Regions from separate parts of the Allobosea sp. LjRoot90 genome, predicted to be linked through region 1. Evidence: predicted binding sites of a transcription regulator. Region 1 holds the regulator's gene; each other region holds the start of a gene.
What was found. The regulator PhoB, encoded in region 1, activates phosphate uptake and scavenging genes when phosphate is short. The targets are predictions, from matches to a motif close to TGTCATNNANCTGTCAT.

Region 1 (4,934 bases):
CGCTTCTGCGGCGGCCGCAGCACGACCGGAATGCCCTATTGCGCCTATCACGCCCGCATCGCCTACCAGCCGGCTGGCGATCGGCGCCGCGATCGCAAGGTGATCCGCGCCTGACGACCGCCGCCGATTAAACGGTTACAGAAGCCGGCCCCTGGGCCGGCTTTTTTCGTCGACGGCCAGGTTCGATGCACGAGGCATCCATGAACATCCCCGGACCTAGCCCGATCGAATACGCCTGCGCCCTGCCGATCAGGGAGGGGCGGCTCCTGCTGGGGCTGAGGTCGCCGCATCGCCGGAACCGCCCATCCTGCTGGGATACGATTGGTGGTCACCTCGAGCCCGGCGAGGCGGCGGAGACGGCGCTTGTCCGCGAGCTTCAGGAGGAGATCGACATCACGCCGACAAGCTTTCGCCATTTCGAGACCATCGAGACGACGGAGACGGACGGCGTCACCCCCGCGCTGTGGCATCTGTTCACTGTGACCGAATGGACCGGCGGCGAACCCGCGATCAGCAATGACGAACATAGCGAGATCGGCTGGTTCACTTTCGGCGAGGCCCAATTGCTGACGCCGCTGGCGTCTGAGGCCTATCGCCCAGCCTTCGCTCGGCTGGCCGCAGCCTTCGGGCCGGGCACGTAATGGCTACGCTCGCGATCTATGCGGGAGCGGCGCTGGCCGAGATCGCCGGCTGCTTCGCCTTCTGGGCCTGGCTGAAACTGGACAAGCCAGTTTGGTGGCTGCTGCCGGGTCTGGTCGCGCTCGCAACCTTCGCCTGGCTGCTGACGCTGGTCGACAGCCCTGCGGCCGGGCGCGCCTTCGCCGCTTATGGCGGTGTTTATATCGTCGCGTCGCTGGCCTGGATGGCGCTCATCGAGAAGGTCGCACCGGATCGCTACGATCTAGCCGGCGCGGCGCTCTGCCTCGCCGGTGCAGCGGTCATCGTCGCAGCGCCGCGCTGACGGAAGCGTCAGGCGCGCGCAAAGGTCTCGTCGAAGGCGTAGCCGGCGCCGCGCACGGTACGCAGCGGATCCTTGGCATTGGCCGGGGTGATCGCCTTGCGCAGGCGCCCGACATGGACGTCGACGGTGCGCTCGTCGATATAGACGTCGCGGCCCCAGACCGCGTCGAGCAGTTGCGCGCGCGAATAGACGCGGCCGGGCGCCTGCATCAGGAATTCGAGCAGGCGGAATTCGGTCGGCCCGAGATGCAGCTCGGCGCCGGCCCTGCGGACGCGCCGCGTCGTGCGGTCGAGCTCGAGATCACCGGCCGCGAGCAGGCCGGCGACATGGCCGGGCTTGGCCCGGCGCAGCAGCGCCTGGATGCGGGCGATCAGCTCGGGCAACGAGAACGGCTTGACGACATAATCGTCGGCGCCGGTGGCGAGGCCGCGCACGCGCTCAGTCTCCTCGCCGCGCGCCGTCAGCATGATGATCGGCACGCGCTCGGTATCGCGCCGCGTGCGCAGGCGCCGGCAGAGCTCGATGCCGGAGAGGCCGGGCAGCATCCAGTCGAGCAGGACGAGGTCCGGCGTGTGATCGCGCAGATGGAGCTCGGCATCGTCGCCGCGCGCCACGCTGTCGACCTCGAAGCCTTCGGCCTCGAGATTATAGCGCAGGAGCAGGGTCAGCGGCTCCTCGTCCTCGACGATCAGGATGCGTGCGGGCATGTCAGCGTCCGTTCAATCCTGGGCCGGTTCAGCCATTGGCCGTTGGCAAGTCGACGAGGATGTTGGTGGTGTCGAGCTTCGGCCGGGTCTCGTCTATGGACTGGCCGGTGACGAGATAATGGATGGTCTCGGCGATGTTGGTGGTGTGGTCGCCGATGCGCTCGACATTCTTGGCACAGAACAGAAGGTGCGTGCAGAAGGTGATGTTGCGCGGGTCCTCCATCATGTAGGTCAGGAGTTCGCGGAACAGCGAGGTGTAGAGCGCGTCGATCTCGTCGTCGCGGCGCCAGACCTCCATCGCCTTCTGCTCGTTGCTGGCGGCATAGGCGTCGAGCACGTCCTTGAGCTGGGCCTGGACCAGGCGGCTCATATGCTCGAGACCGACGACGGCCCGATGCGGCGGCGAGAACTGGCCGGAGATGGCGACGGCGCGCTTGGCGATGTTCTTGGCGAGGTCGCCGACGCGCTCGATATCGGCGGCGATGCGGATCGCCGAGATCAGCTCGCGCAGGTCGTTGGCGAGCGGCTGGCGCCGGGCGATGGTCAGCACCGCCTTCTCCTCGACATCGCGCTGGAGATTGTCGAGGCGCTGGTCGGCGCTGATGATCTTCTGGGCGAGCGCGGTGTCGCGGCGCACCAGCGCCACGGTCGAGTCGCCGAGCATGCGCTCGGACATGCCGCCCATCTCGGCGAGGCTGCGGCGCAGCCCTTCGAGATCGGCGTCGTAGGAGCGGACGATATGGTCGGACATCGGGGCGTATCCTGTGACGGAGGCGAGCGGACTTGCGGACGTCAGCCGAAACGGCCGGTGACGTAGTCCTGCGTCTGCTTCTTATGCGGGTTCATGAAGATGTTGTTGGTGGCGTCGAACTCGATCACCTCACCGAGATACATGAAGGCGGTGTACTGCGAGATGCGGGCCGCCTGCTGCATGTTGTGGGTGACGATGACGATGGTGAAGTCGGCCTTGAGCTGCTCGAGCAGGTCCTCGATCTTGCCGGTCGAGATCGGGTCGAGCGCCGAGGTCGGCTCGTCGAACAGGATCACCTCGGGCTTCTGCGCGATAGTGCGCGCGATGCAGAGGCGCTGCTGCTGGCCGCCCGAGAGGCCCATGCCGGAGCTCTTCAGCTTGTCCTTGACCTCGTCCCAGAGGGCGGCGCGGCGCAGCGCGCCCTCGACGCGGTCGTCGAGCTCCGACTTCGGCGGCTTCTCGTAGAGGCGGATACCGAAGGCGACATTGTCGTAGATCGACATCGGGAACGGCGTCGGCTTCTGGAAGACCATGCCGATGCGCGAGCGCAGCTCGTTCACATCGATGTCGTTGGCGATGACATTGCGGCCGTCGAGCAGGATCTCGCCGGTCGCCTTCTGCTCCGGATAGAGCGAGTAGATCCGGTTGAAGATGCGCAGCAGGGTCGACTTGCCGCAGCCGGAGGGGCCGATCAGCGCCGTGACGTGCCGGTCGCGGAAGTCGAGATTGACGTTCTTCAGCGCCTTGTGCTCACCGTAATAGAAATCCAGGTTCTTGACGGCGATGCGGACGGGAGCGTCGACGTCCAGCGTCTGCGGGCTCAATTCCAGGGTCGAAAGCATCTGCATGGTCCTTCCGATCGGACGCTGATTACTTGCCGCCGCGCACGATGCGCCGGGCGATGATGGAAAGTATGAGGATTGAGACGGTGATGATCAGCGACCCCGCCCAGGCGAGCTGCTGCCAGTTCTCGTAAGGGGCGGAGGCGAACTGGTAGATCGTCACCGGCAGGTTGGAGACGCCGCCGAGCAGGCTCGGCGAGAACCAGAAATTGTTGTTGAGCGCGGTGAAGATCAGCGGCGCGGTCTCGCCGGCGATGCGGGCGAGCGCCAGCAGGATGCCGGTGACCATGCCGGACTTCGCCGCCCGCCAGGTGATCGAGGTGATCACGACCGAGGGCGGAGCACCGAGCGCCGAGCCGGCCTCGCGCAGCGGGCCGGGCACGAGCCGCAGCATGTCCTCGGTGGTGCGCACGATCACCGGGATCGCGATGATGCCGAGCGCGACACCGCCCGCCCAGCCGGAATAGCCGCGGAACGGCTCGACCATGATCACGTAGACGAACAGGCCGATCAGGATCGAGGGCGCCGAGAGCAGGATGTCGTTGATGAAGCGGATCAGCTCGGCGAGCTTCGAGCCCTTGCCATATTCGGCGAGGTAGGTGCCGGCGAGCACGCCGATCGGCGTCGCCACGACGATGCCGAGGAAGGTCAGCACGACCGAGCCGACGATGGCGTTGGCGAGGCCGCCGCCCTCGGAGCCGGGCCCGGGCGTGATCTGGGTGAAGGTCGCGGCGGAGAGCCCGCCAAGGCCCTTCACGACCAGCATGCCGAGGATCCAGAACAGCACGAAGATGGCGAGCAGGGTGAAGGTCGTGGCCGTGACCTTCATCAGCCGGTCGGCGGTGCGGCGCGACTGGCGGACGCGGCCCCAGGTGACTTCGGGCAACGGGCGGACGGTGGAGGGGGTCGTCAGGCTCATGATCCGCTCCCGCTCAGAACGACTTGACGCGCGAGACGAGGATGCGCGCGATGACGAGGACGACGAAGGTGACGAAGAACAGGATGCAGCCGAGCGCGATCAGCGAGTTGAGCTGCAGGCCGAGCGCCTCGTTGAACTCGTTGGCGATACGCGAGGCGATGGTCGAGCCCGGATCCATGATCGAGCCGGAGAGCCGGTTGGCGTTGCCGACGACGAAGGTCACCGCCATGGTCTCGCCGAGCGCACGGCCGAGGCCGAGCATGATCGCACCGATGATCGAAACGCCGGCCTGCGGCACCAGCACATGGCGCACGACCTCCCAGGTCGTCGCGCCGATGCCATAGGCGCTCTCGCGCAGCACCGAGGGGATCTGGTCGAGCATGTCGCGGGTGATCGAGGCGATGAAGGGGATGATCATGAATGCCAGGATGATCCCGGCGGTCAGGATGCCCAGACCCGAGGGCGAGCGCGAATAGAGGACCGTCCCGATGATCGGCATGCCCTCGACGATGTTCGAGAGCGGGATCTGGACATAGGCGGCAAAGAGCGGCGCGAAGACGAACAGCCCCCACATGCCGTAGATGATCGAGGGCACGGCGGCGAGCAGCTCGATCGCGGTCGAGACCGGCTGCTTGAACCAGGGCGGCGCGAGCTGGGTCAGGAAGACGGCGATGCCGAGCGAGAGCGGCACGCCGATAACGAGCGCGATCAGGGCGGTGGAGAGCGTACCGACGATCGCCGGCCAGGCGCCATA
Region 2 (4,934 bases), on a different contig from region 1:
GCCGGAATAGCTCGACGGATCGAAGCCGGTGCTCTTGAGGACGCGCGCGATCTTGAGGCGCAGATAGGGAATGGAGCGGGCGGTGCCGGTATATGCGTTCGAGGTCAGAAGGCCGACGATGCGCAACTCGCCGTCGAGCCTGCCATCGGCGGTGAAGAGCTTGATCCCGACATAGTCGAGATGGACGCGGCGATGGACGCGGCTCTTGACGTTGGCCTTGGTGATGATCAGCGCCTGTGGCTTGGCCAGGAAGGCGCGAATCTCAGGCGTCATCACCACGAGTTCACGATTCTTGCGCAGCACCCGCACATCCGGGTCACGCAGGATGCCAAGGCCGGAGGAATCGACGGGGTCGGCGGCGGTGTCGCCGCCGGCGAAGCGATAAGCGCGCACGCCGAGGAGGGTGAAGTTGTCGCTGGCGATCCATTCCAGGAAGTTCAGCGCTTCGGTGACCTCGTCCTCCGGCAGCGGCGGCGGGTTGGCGCGGTAGGACTGGATCACTTCGGTGATGCGGCCGCGCATTGCGGCCCAGTCGTCGACGGCGAGGCCGACATCGACATAGACGCGGGCGAGGCCCGCGGCGAGCCGGTCACGCGCCTCGGCGGTGTCGATCCGGTCGAGATGGATATGGATCAGGCTCTCGCGGCGCGTGCCCTCGACGGCGCGACCGGCGGCTTCACCGGCGAGCGATTCGAAGGTGCCGTTGTCCTTGCGCACCACGGCGAGGATGGGGTGTGCGACGAGGCGTGGCTCATAGCCCTGCTCGGCCAGCTCGGCGAGAGTGGAATCCAGCAGGAACGGCTTGTTGTCGTTGACGACTTCCAGGATCGTGATCTGGCGTTCGCGCCCATCCTCCTTCATGGCCTCGTCGCGGAAGCGCAGATTGGGCTGGCCGGGCTTGCGCCGACTGGTCAGGTGGGCATAGGCGGCATCAGCGGCACGGGCGAGCAGGTCGGCGGGCAGCGCGACGAGATCCTCGGCGACGGTTCGGCCATAGAGCAGCTTCGGGAACTCTGGAGGCATCGCCGAGCCGAGCTCGCGAGCGGCGGTCTCGATTGCGATCACGGCTGCAGCCGTGGCATTCGCTTCCCGCTTGGCCATCGTCGTCTTCCCCCTGCTATTTTGCCGCAGCGATGACATAGCTCACCGGCGGCTGCAACTTTGGTCGTATCGCGACAGCCAGATTGCACCAATATGGCGCAGAAGCGGCAGGTACCAGCCGATCTGCGCAGATATCAGCGCGAGGAGTGCAGAGATGACGAAGAAGCATGACAAAGCGATGGTGGGCGAAGCGCCGGCGAAACAGGACGCGCCGCCTGCCGTGATGGCACTCGCGCTGCCGCGAGCCGAACTCTCGCAGGAGATGCAGGCCTATTTCGCGAAATGCGAGGAAAAGCTCGGCTATGTGCCGAATGTCCTGCTGGCTTATGCGCATGACGATGCCAAGCTCCAGGCCTTCGCCACCTTCTACAACGACCTGATGCTGGCGCCGTCCGGCCTGTCGAAGCTGGAGCGCGAGATGATTGCGGTCGCGGTCTCCAGCGTGAACCGCTGCTATTACTGCCTCACCGCACATGGCCAGGCGGTACGCCAGCTCTCCGGCGATCCGGTGCTCGGCGAGATGATGGTGATGAACTACCGTGCCGCGCAGCTCTCGCCGCGCCATCGCGCCATGCTCGATTTTTCGGTGAAGCTGACCGAGACGCCGCATCGAATCGAGGAAGAGGACCGGGAGGCCCTGCGCAAGGCCGCCTTCAGTGAGCGCGACATCTGGGACATTGGCGCGGTCGCCGCCTTCTTCAACATGTCGAATCGGATCGCCTCGGCGGTCGATATGCGGCCAAACCCCGAATATCACGTCGCGTCACGCTAAAGCTTCCAGCCAAAGAAAACGGCCGGCGGAAACCGCCAGCCGTAAGTTAGCCTGGACCAGTGGCCCGACCCGCCGCAGCGCCGGAGGGGCTGGGGGGCTGACGTGTCCGGTGCCGGACAGGTCGGGCCGTCTAGGCAACGAACGGAGTTGAATGCCGCAACGGGGCGCTCGCTTGGCGCAAGCGCGGCAAAATCATGGCAATCGCTATGAAGGTGAGGGAAGGCCTCGGCGCCGTCATCAAGCTGTCTTGCCAAGCGCCGGGGGGCGGGCGCATCATCCCTTGCCGGGTAACGTCAGGTGATGAAGAGGAGGAGCGATGAGCGAAAGCGAAACTCCACCAGCGCAGCGAGCGGGCGCGGTCGTCGCCTTTCCGGCTGCCGCCGCGCCCTCTTCCGTCACCTTCGACCGCCGCGAGCTGAACGAGTTGCTCAACCTTTATGGCCGGATGGTCGCGGCCGGTGAGTGGCGCGACTACGCCATCGATTTCCTGCGCAACAAGGCGCAGTTCTCGGTCTTTCGCCGCGCAGCCGAGGTGCCGCTCTACCGGATCGTCAAGGATCCTTCGCTGGCGCGGCGACAAGGCACCTATTCGGTGGTGACAGCGACCGGGCTGATCCTGAAGCGCGGAGCCGAGCTGAGCCGGGTGCTCAAGGTGCTCGACAAGCGGCTGAGCGTGGTGAGCTGAGATCGCCGCGCACAGGCTGGCCCACAAAGAAAAAGCCCCGGCCTTGCGGCCGGGGCTTCGTGTTTTCAGGCTGTCGCCCTGATCACTCCTGCTTGGAACCGAAGAGCGAGAGCAGCATCTGGAACATGTTGATGAAGTTCAGGTAGAGCGACAGGGCGCCGTTCACCGAGAGCTTCGCAGCCGACTCGGAGTCGAGGTCCGAGTACAGGTACATTTCCTTCAGGCGCTGCGTATCCCAGGCGGTCAGGCCGGCGAAGACCAGCACGCCGATCACCGAGATGGCGAAGGACAGCGCGCTCGAGGCCAGGAACAGGTTCACGACCGAGGCGATCACCAGGCCGATCAGGCCCATGATCAGGAACGAGCCCATGCCCGACAGCGACTTCTTCGTGGTGTAGCCGTAGAGGCTGAGGCCGCCGAAGGCCGCCGCGGTGATGAAGAACACCTTGGCGATCGACTCACCGGTGAAGACGACGAAGATCGACGACAGCGAAATGCCCATCACCGCCGCGAAGACGAAGAACATCGCGCGGGCCGTCGACGAGCTCATGCTCTCGGCCTTGAACGAGAAGAAGAAGATGAAGGCCAGCGGCGCCAGCATCACCACCCACTTCAGCGGGGAAAGGTAGAGCGCCTGGCCGAGTGGCGTCAGCGCGGTGACCTTGCCCGAGGGCGAGTAGCCGGCGATCGCCAGCATCGAGATGCCGATCGCCATCAGGCCAGTGATGGCCAGGCCAATCGTCATGTTGTTGTAGACGCCGAGCATGAACGAGCGCAGGCCCTGGTCCAGCTCGGCAGCGCTGGTCTGCTGTGCGCGGCCGGCACCCCAGACTTGAGCGTTGCGGTCGAAATCGCTCATGGAGAGAATTCCCCTTGAAACTTTGCCTGGCGGACATCGCCATTGCGACGCCCACCGTCGCGCACCATCGTGGCGACACCCGGAAATATGATGGGGATCACGCGGCCTTACAAGAGGCAAGCATGGTTAGCGCCGCCGCCGGCATAGAATTTCGCCGGCCAGTCGATGCAACATTACGCTCCGTTCATGTTTATGCCGCGCTGCGGTGAGTCAGAACTCATAAATTCCTCAGATGAGAAGCCGGCGCTTTCGACAGTATTTGTAGCGTTCCGACCAATCCGAACACGACGGTGACCACGACCGCTGCAGTCGCAGCGATGATCGCGCCCGTTGGATCGAAGACGAAATCTATCTTCATCACTTGCGTGACGACACCCCACCCGGCCAAGGTACCTGCCAGGAGCCCGAACAGGGCAGAAACAATGCCGATGCCTGCGTATTCGAGGGCGTACGACGAAAGTATGAAGCGGCGAGTGGCGCCGAGCGTCTTCAGGATCATCGCGTCATAGAGCCGCGCCCTCTGCCCGGCGGCCAGCGCCCCTGCCAGAACCAGTAGGCTTGCGGCGATGGCAAGGCTGGAAGCGCCGCGAATCGCGCCGGCGAGCTGGCCAACGATGGTGTTCACCGCCTCCAGCGCGTCCTTGACCCTGACCGCCGTCACTGCAGGGAAGGCGATGGCGAGCTGGCGCATCAGGACCGCATCGCTGGCCGTGGCTGGCGCGCCGTTGTCGGTCACGGTGGCGAGGTTGGTGTGCGGGGCGCCGGCAAAAGTGTTCGGCGAGAACACCATGACGAAGTTGATGCCGAGCGAGCGCCATTCGATATCGCGGAAATTGGCGATGCGCGCGGTGAGGTTGCGACCGAGCACGTTGACTGTGAGCTTGTCGCCGAGCTTCAGCCCCAGCCCCTCGACAGCGCGGGCGTCGAAGGAGACCAGCGGCTCGCCGCGATAATCCTTCGGCCACCATTCACCTGAAGCGAGCCTGGAGGCCTCGGGCATACCAGCGGAATAGGTGATGCCGCGATCGCCCTCCAGCACCCAGGCCATCTGCTCGCTCGCCTTGATCTGCTCGGCCGGGACGTCGTTCACGCTGACGATGCGCCCGCGCATCATCGGCACGCGCTCGACATGCGCGCCGGGGCGCTGCTCGCTGAGGAAGCGGTCGAACTCGGCCGCCTGGGCGTTGGGGATGTCGAGGAAGAAGAAACTCGGCGCCTTCTGCGGCAGCGACTGCGTCAGTTGCCGCCTCAGGCTGACATCGATGAAGGCGAGGGTCGAGAGCAGCGCGACGCCGAGTCCGAGCGACAGCACGAGCGACTGGGTCAGCGCGCCCGGGCGATAGGTGTTGGCGAGCGCCATCCGCAGCGCCGGCTGGCGTGGGCGCCCGGCGCGGCGCGCGCCCACCATCAGTCCGAGGGCAACGAAACGCAGCAGCAGGAAGACGGCGGCGGCGGCGGCGATGTAGATCAGCGCGATTCGCCGGTCATAGGCGAAGGCAAGCGCGACGCCGACGAGG
Region 3 (4,934 bases), on a different contig from region 1:
GTCTTGCCATCCGGGCCCTTCACGGCCGGGACGCGTTCGCCATCGAGATAGGGCCGGCCGGTGTCGCAGGTGTCGGGATAGCTGCCGAAGGCGACGGCGAGGCGGCGCGAGGTATCGACCTTGGTCGGGTAGCCGTCGGCATCGCGCGGGCCGTAATTCGGCGGCAGCGACTCGTGGTAGGTGCCGAGCTTGTCGCGCAGCAGCTGGCCGGGACGATCGTCGTCATAGGTGCCGATGATCGAGATCGGATGGGCATGGTCCGGCACGACGATGATCAGCGTGTCGTTGCGATCGCCGGCGAACTCCTTGGCCGCCTTGACCGCGTTGTCGAGCATGATCGTGTCGAACACCGCACGCTCCCAGTCGAGGGAGTGGCTGTACTTGTCGATGCGGGCCGATTCCACCATCAGGAAGAAGCCGTCCTGCGCGCCCTTGAGCATCTCGAGCGCAGCCTTGGTCTGCTCGACCACGTCGGGCTGGTCCGGGAACTTCGAGATCGAGCCCTTCTTGGCCAGCCGCAGGTCGAAGGCACCGTCGATGTTGGAGGTGTTGTAGAGGCCGAGCAGCTTCTTGGAGCCGCCGGCGACAGCGGCGTTCATCTCGGTCTTGGTGGTGGCGAGCGAGTAGCCCGCCTCCTTGAACTTGGCGATGAAGTCGAGATCGTCGGTGCGCTTGGTGCCCGGGGTCGACTTCGGCAGGAAGTTCGGCGAGCCGCCGCCCATGATCACGTCGGGCTGCACGTCGAAGAACATCTTGACGATGTCGTTGAAGTCCGAGCGGCGGCGGGTATGGGCGACCATCGCGGCCGGGGTCGCATCCTCGATCTCGGAATTGGTGACGACGCCGATCGCCATGCCGGCGCGCTTGCGCTTGATCACCTCGGAGATGGTCTCGACCTTGGGGTGGTCGAGGGTCAACGCGTTCTTGGCGCAGTAGATGCCGAGCGCGTTGACGCAGGATTTGTGGCCGGTGGTGTAGGCGCTGGCGGAATTGGCGCTGTCGGTCACGATCGAGTCGGTGCCGGAGGTCGAGATCAGCGCCATGTTCGGCATGTCGTCGATGGCGAGCTCGCCGCCATAGAGGCCCTGCTCCCAGCCCTTCGACAGGATGCGGGCGGCGGTGCGATGCGCGACCGAGAGGCCGTCGCCGACGAAGAGAATGACGTTCTTGGCGCGGCGTTCCGGCGTCGCGTAGACGGTCCAGTTGACGGCCGCCTTCTCGTTGCCCTGCGTCGCCTCGATGACATACTGGCCGGCCGGCAGCTGCGCGCCGCGCAACCACAGCGCCGAATGCTTCTGGCCTTCCTCGTTCTGGACGAACTGCGCCTCGCGACCGAAGGCCTCGTTCACCGGCTTGCCGTTGATCGTGACCTTAACGTCGGCCGAGACCGGCGCGTTCGGGAACTCGACCTTGAAATCGAAGCGCGAGCCTTCGAGAATCTCGGCCCGGTTCAGCGGGTAGATGGTTTGCGCCGTCGCCGGCGCCACGCTGGCGAGCATTGCCGCCGCCATCAGCCAAGTTCGCTTCTGCATGATACCTCTCCGCCCCAGTGAAACCCGATCGCCGGTGCGTTAGGCGCGCCAGATGACATTATGATTACTGCTTGGCGAAAGATATTGTAACGTTATAACACTTCAATAAAAGGGCCTTCGACTTGAACCTGCTTGAACGGTGAGGTCATCTCTCGGCAACAGGACTGTGTGACCTCACGGCTGCCCTGCAAGCCAGGGCGACGAACCACACCGACTCCAATGCCGAGCCATCGCGCAGAATGGGAACACAGCATGACCACGGCGAGCGATGCCCGCTTCTGGGACCGATCCTCACGAAACTATGCGAAGTCGCGGATCTCGGATCAGGCCGGATATGAGCGCACGCTGGAGCGGACGCGCGCCCTGTTGAAGCCGGACGACAGGGTTCTGGAACTGGGCTGCGGAACCGGGACGACGGCGCTGCGGCTCGCAAGCGAGGTCGAAAGCTATCTCGCGACGGACCTCTCCACCGCGATGATCGCCATCGCCAACGAGAAGCACGCTGCGGACGCTGTCCCCGCTCTCGCCTTCCGCGCGGAGACGGCGGAGGCGCTCGCTTCGGAGGCAGCAAAGTTCGACGCCGTCCTGGGCTTCAGTTATCTCCATCTGGTCCGTGACCTCGGCGGCACGCTACGCAGCATCCATGCCCTGCTCGCGCCCGGCGGATTGTTCATCTCCAAGACGCCCTGCCTCGGCAACATGAACCCGTTCATCCGGCTCGCCTTGCCGGTGATGCGCGCCATCGGAAAGGCGCCCTATGTCAGCATCTTCCGGGCACGGGAACTGAGCGAGCTCATCGCCGCCGCGGGCTTCGAGATCCTCAACACGGAGGGCCATGCCAGTCGGGGCAAGGACAGCCGCCCCTTTATCGTCGCGCGCAGGAATTGACCCAGGCGACCGGGGCTGCGTGGAGCAATCCGCACTGACCCGCGTTTCGATCCAAGCCGGTCAGGCAGGGGCGCTGTCCTCCTGACAACTCCTGACATCAATAGCCCCTATCAGCCTCGCCCATCGCTCAGGGAAACGCCAAAAGGGACATCGCCATGCTGACCTTCTATCACGCGCCGCAATCGCGCTCCTTCTCGATCCTCTGGCTGCTCGAGGAGCTCGGCCAGCCCTATGAGATGAAGCTCGTCGATATCCGCGCCGAAGGCGGCCCGCCGGAAAGCTATCGCGCTGTCCAGCCGCACAAGAAGGTGCCGGCGATCGTCCATGACGGCACGACCGTCACCGAGCGCGCCGCGATCTGCCTCTATCTCACCGAGCAGTTCCCGGACGCTGGGCTGGCGCCGGCAGTCGGCGATGCCGACCGCCCGGCTTTCCTGACCTCGCTGGTCTATACCGACGCCGTGCTCGATCCGATCATCGCGACCGCAGTCCACAAATACCAGTATGAGGCGCGCAGCTTCTCCTTCGGCTCGCATGCCGACACGATCGCCAATCTCGCAAAGAAGCTCGGCGAGCAGCCCTATGCCGCCGGCGAGCGCTTCACCGCCGCCGACACCCAGCTCGGCGCCGGCCTGCATTTCGGCATGAACATCGTCGGCGTGCTGCCGCGCCTGCCGGTGTTCGAGGCCTATATGGGCCGGATGCTCGAGCGGCCAGGGCTGCAGCGGACCATGCAGAAGGACGGTACGCTCGAGCCCGGCCAGGTGCCCTGAGACGGATCAGTCTTCCTTGAAGCCGTAATCCGGAATGCCCTGTTCGTTGCCATAGTATTTGTACGGCAGGAACTTGCCGGACATGGCGATCCTGACCCGGTCGCCCTTGGGGTTCGGCTCGCGCTCGAAGGCGATGTTGAAGTCGATCGCGGACATGATGCCGTCGCCGAACTCCTCCTCAATCAGCGCCTTCCAGGCCGGACCATTGACCATCACCATCTCGTAGAAGCGGTAGATCAACGGATCGGTCGGCGGCATCGGCGTGCCGGTGCCGCGATAGGGCACCTCGTTCAGCATGCGCTTCTCGGTCTCCGAGAGGCCGAACAGCACTGCCGCCTTCTCGGCGAGGGGCTTCACCAGCTTCATCTGGCCGAGCAGGGCGCCGATCACCAGCACCTCCGACATGCCGCCGATCTCGTCGGTGATATGTTTCCAGCTCCAGCCCTTCTCGCGCTTGATGTCGAGAATCTTCTCGGTGAGCTCTTCGCGCTTCATCTCGTCCTCACAGATCGCAACCGCCAAGAGGGCGGCGGTCAGAGGAAGAGCTAGCAAGGTGTGGGCCAGAACCGGCCGGACTGGGTGGTGAAGCGGTGGTCGCCGGATCAGCGCCGGCCGAACTGCAGCTGTTCCAATGCCGCGATCTGCTGCGCGACTGGGGAGATTTGGGTCGCCAGCGAAATCCCCTCGAAATGCCGGCGGCCGCGGAAGCGGGCGCGCTCGAAATTCGAGCGGCCATCGAAGGCGGCATTGCTGAACCAGGCGCCACGGTCGAAGCGCGCGCCGGCGAACGTCACCAGCTGCCCGAAACGGGCCTCCTCGAAGCCGGCATTGCCGGCGAACTCGACCTCGCCGAAATCGGCCGCAGCGGCAAAGCGGCATTCGCCGAAGCCGGCCTCGCCGGCATGGCGCACGCCGCGGAATTGCGTCACGCCGTCGAAACGCGAACCGCGGAACCAGGCGTCGCCGGAGAATTCCGCCTCGACGAAGCAGGCCGTGCCCTCGCAGCGCATGTCGCGGAATTCAGCCGTGCCGTGGAGGGTCGCCGCGCCGAAATCGGCATCTCCGGCGAAGTGCGCCCGGTCGAAGAAGGCGTCACTGCGGAAGCTCGCATCGCGGAAGCTAGCCGGGCCGTGGAAATGCGCCTCGGAGAACCAGGCATCGCCGCAGAAGGCGCTGCCGGCGAAACGGGCAGCCGCCGGAAAGACGATGCCGGCGACGTTGAACTCACCCTCGAAGATCTCGTCGACCAGCTCGACATCGGCGAGCAGACGCCAGAGGGAAAGGAGCGGCCCGTCGGCGCCGATCCGACCGCGCAGCCGCGCCATCTCTTCGGCCCAGCCGTTCCAGCTTGCAGCCCCCTCGCCGAGCCGTGCCAGTGTCGCCTCGCGCCGCGCCGCCATGAAGGCGGAGGCCTCCGGCCCGGCCGCGCCATAGCGCGCCGCGCGCTGCGCAGCGGCAAAGCCGGCCTGATGCGACCGCGCCCAGGAATTCACCTGCAGCAGTTCGGCGCGCATATCGGGCACGAGCCGGAACAGACTGGCCATATCGGAGGGCACCCTCGGTTAACGATTCATTAGCCATAAGCGAGCCGGCGACATGGTTCAATCGTCGCGTTGTTCGCCAACGCCGCCTTCCGCGCGCGCCAGCGGGCGCATCTCCCGCGGGTTTCATCGTTCGGCGCAGCACACTCTTAAGGTTACGGGCCGATAACCACCTGTAGCGTAAGGCATTTGAAGTAGTT

Region 2: the regulator PhoB is predicted to act here: its motif matches at 2,106-2,122, upstream of ACSQ3M_RS27625 (DUF2794 domain-containing protein).
Region 3: the regulator PhoB is predicted to act here: its motif matches at 1,585-1,601, upstream of ACSQ3M_RS15330 (alkaline phosphatase).

The regions. Positions count from the first base shown of each region.
Region 1 is NZ_CAXUTF020000006.1:162,493-167,426, forward strand. It holds gene ACSQ3M_RS21430 (GcrA family cell cycle regulator) at 1-114, shown strand, start outside; gene ACSQ3M_RS21435 (NUDIX hydrolase) at 201-641, shown strand; gene ACSQ3M_RS21440 (YnfA family protein) at 641-961, shown strand; gene phoB (phosphate regulon transcriptional regulator PhoB) at 970-1,668, opposite strand; gene phoU (phosphate signaling complex protein PhoU) at 1,697-2,419, opposite strand; gene pstB (phosphate ABC transporter ATP-binding protein PstB) at 2,461-3,267, opposite strand; gene pstA (phosphate ABC transporter permease PstA) at 3,290-4,180, opposite strand; gene pstC (phosphate ABC transporter permease subunit PstC) at 4,194-4,934, opposite strand, start outside.
Region 2 is NZ_CAXUTF020000013.1:44,321-49,254, forward strand. It holds gene ACSQ3M_RS27615 (NAD-glutamate dehydrogenase) at 1-1,101, opposite strand, end outside; gene ACSQ3M_RS27620 (peroxidase-related enzyme) at 1,280-1,873, shown strand; gene ACSQ3M_RS27625 (DUF2794 domain-containing protein) at 2,190-2,558, shown strand; gene ACSQ3M_RS27630 (Bax inhibitor-1/YccA family protein) at 2,641-3,417, opposite strand; gene ACSQ3M_RS27635 (ABC transporter permease) at 3,635-4,934, opposite strand, start outside.
Region 3 is NZ_CAXUTF020000003.1:661,024-665,957, forward strand. It holds gene ACSQ3M_RS15330 (alkaline phosphatase) at 1-1,532, opposite strand, end outside; gene ACSQ3M_RS15335 (class I SAM-dependent methyltransferase) at 1,785-2,420, shown strand; gene ACSQ3M_RS15340 (glutathione S-transferase family protein) at 2,576-3,193, shown strand; gene cynS (cyanase) at 3,200-3,688, opposite strand; gene ACSQ3M_RS15350 (pentapeptide repeat-containing protein) at 3,796-4,737, opposite strand.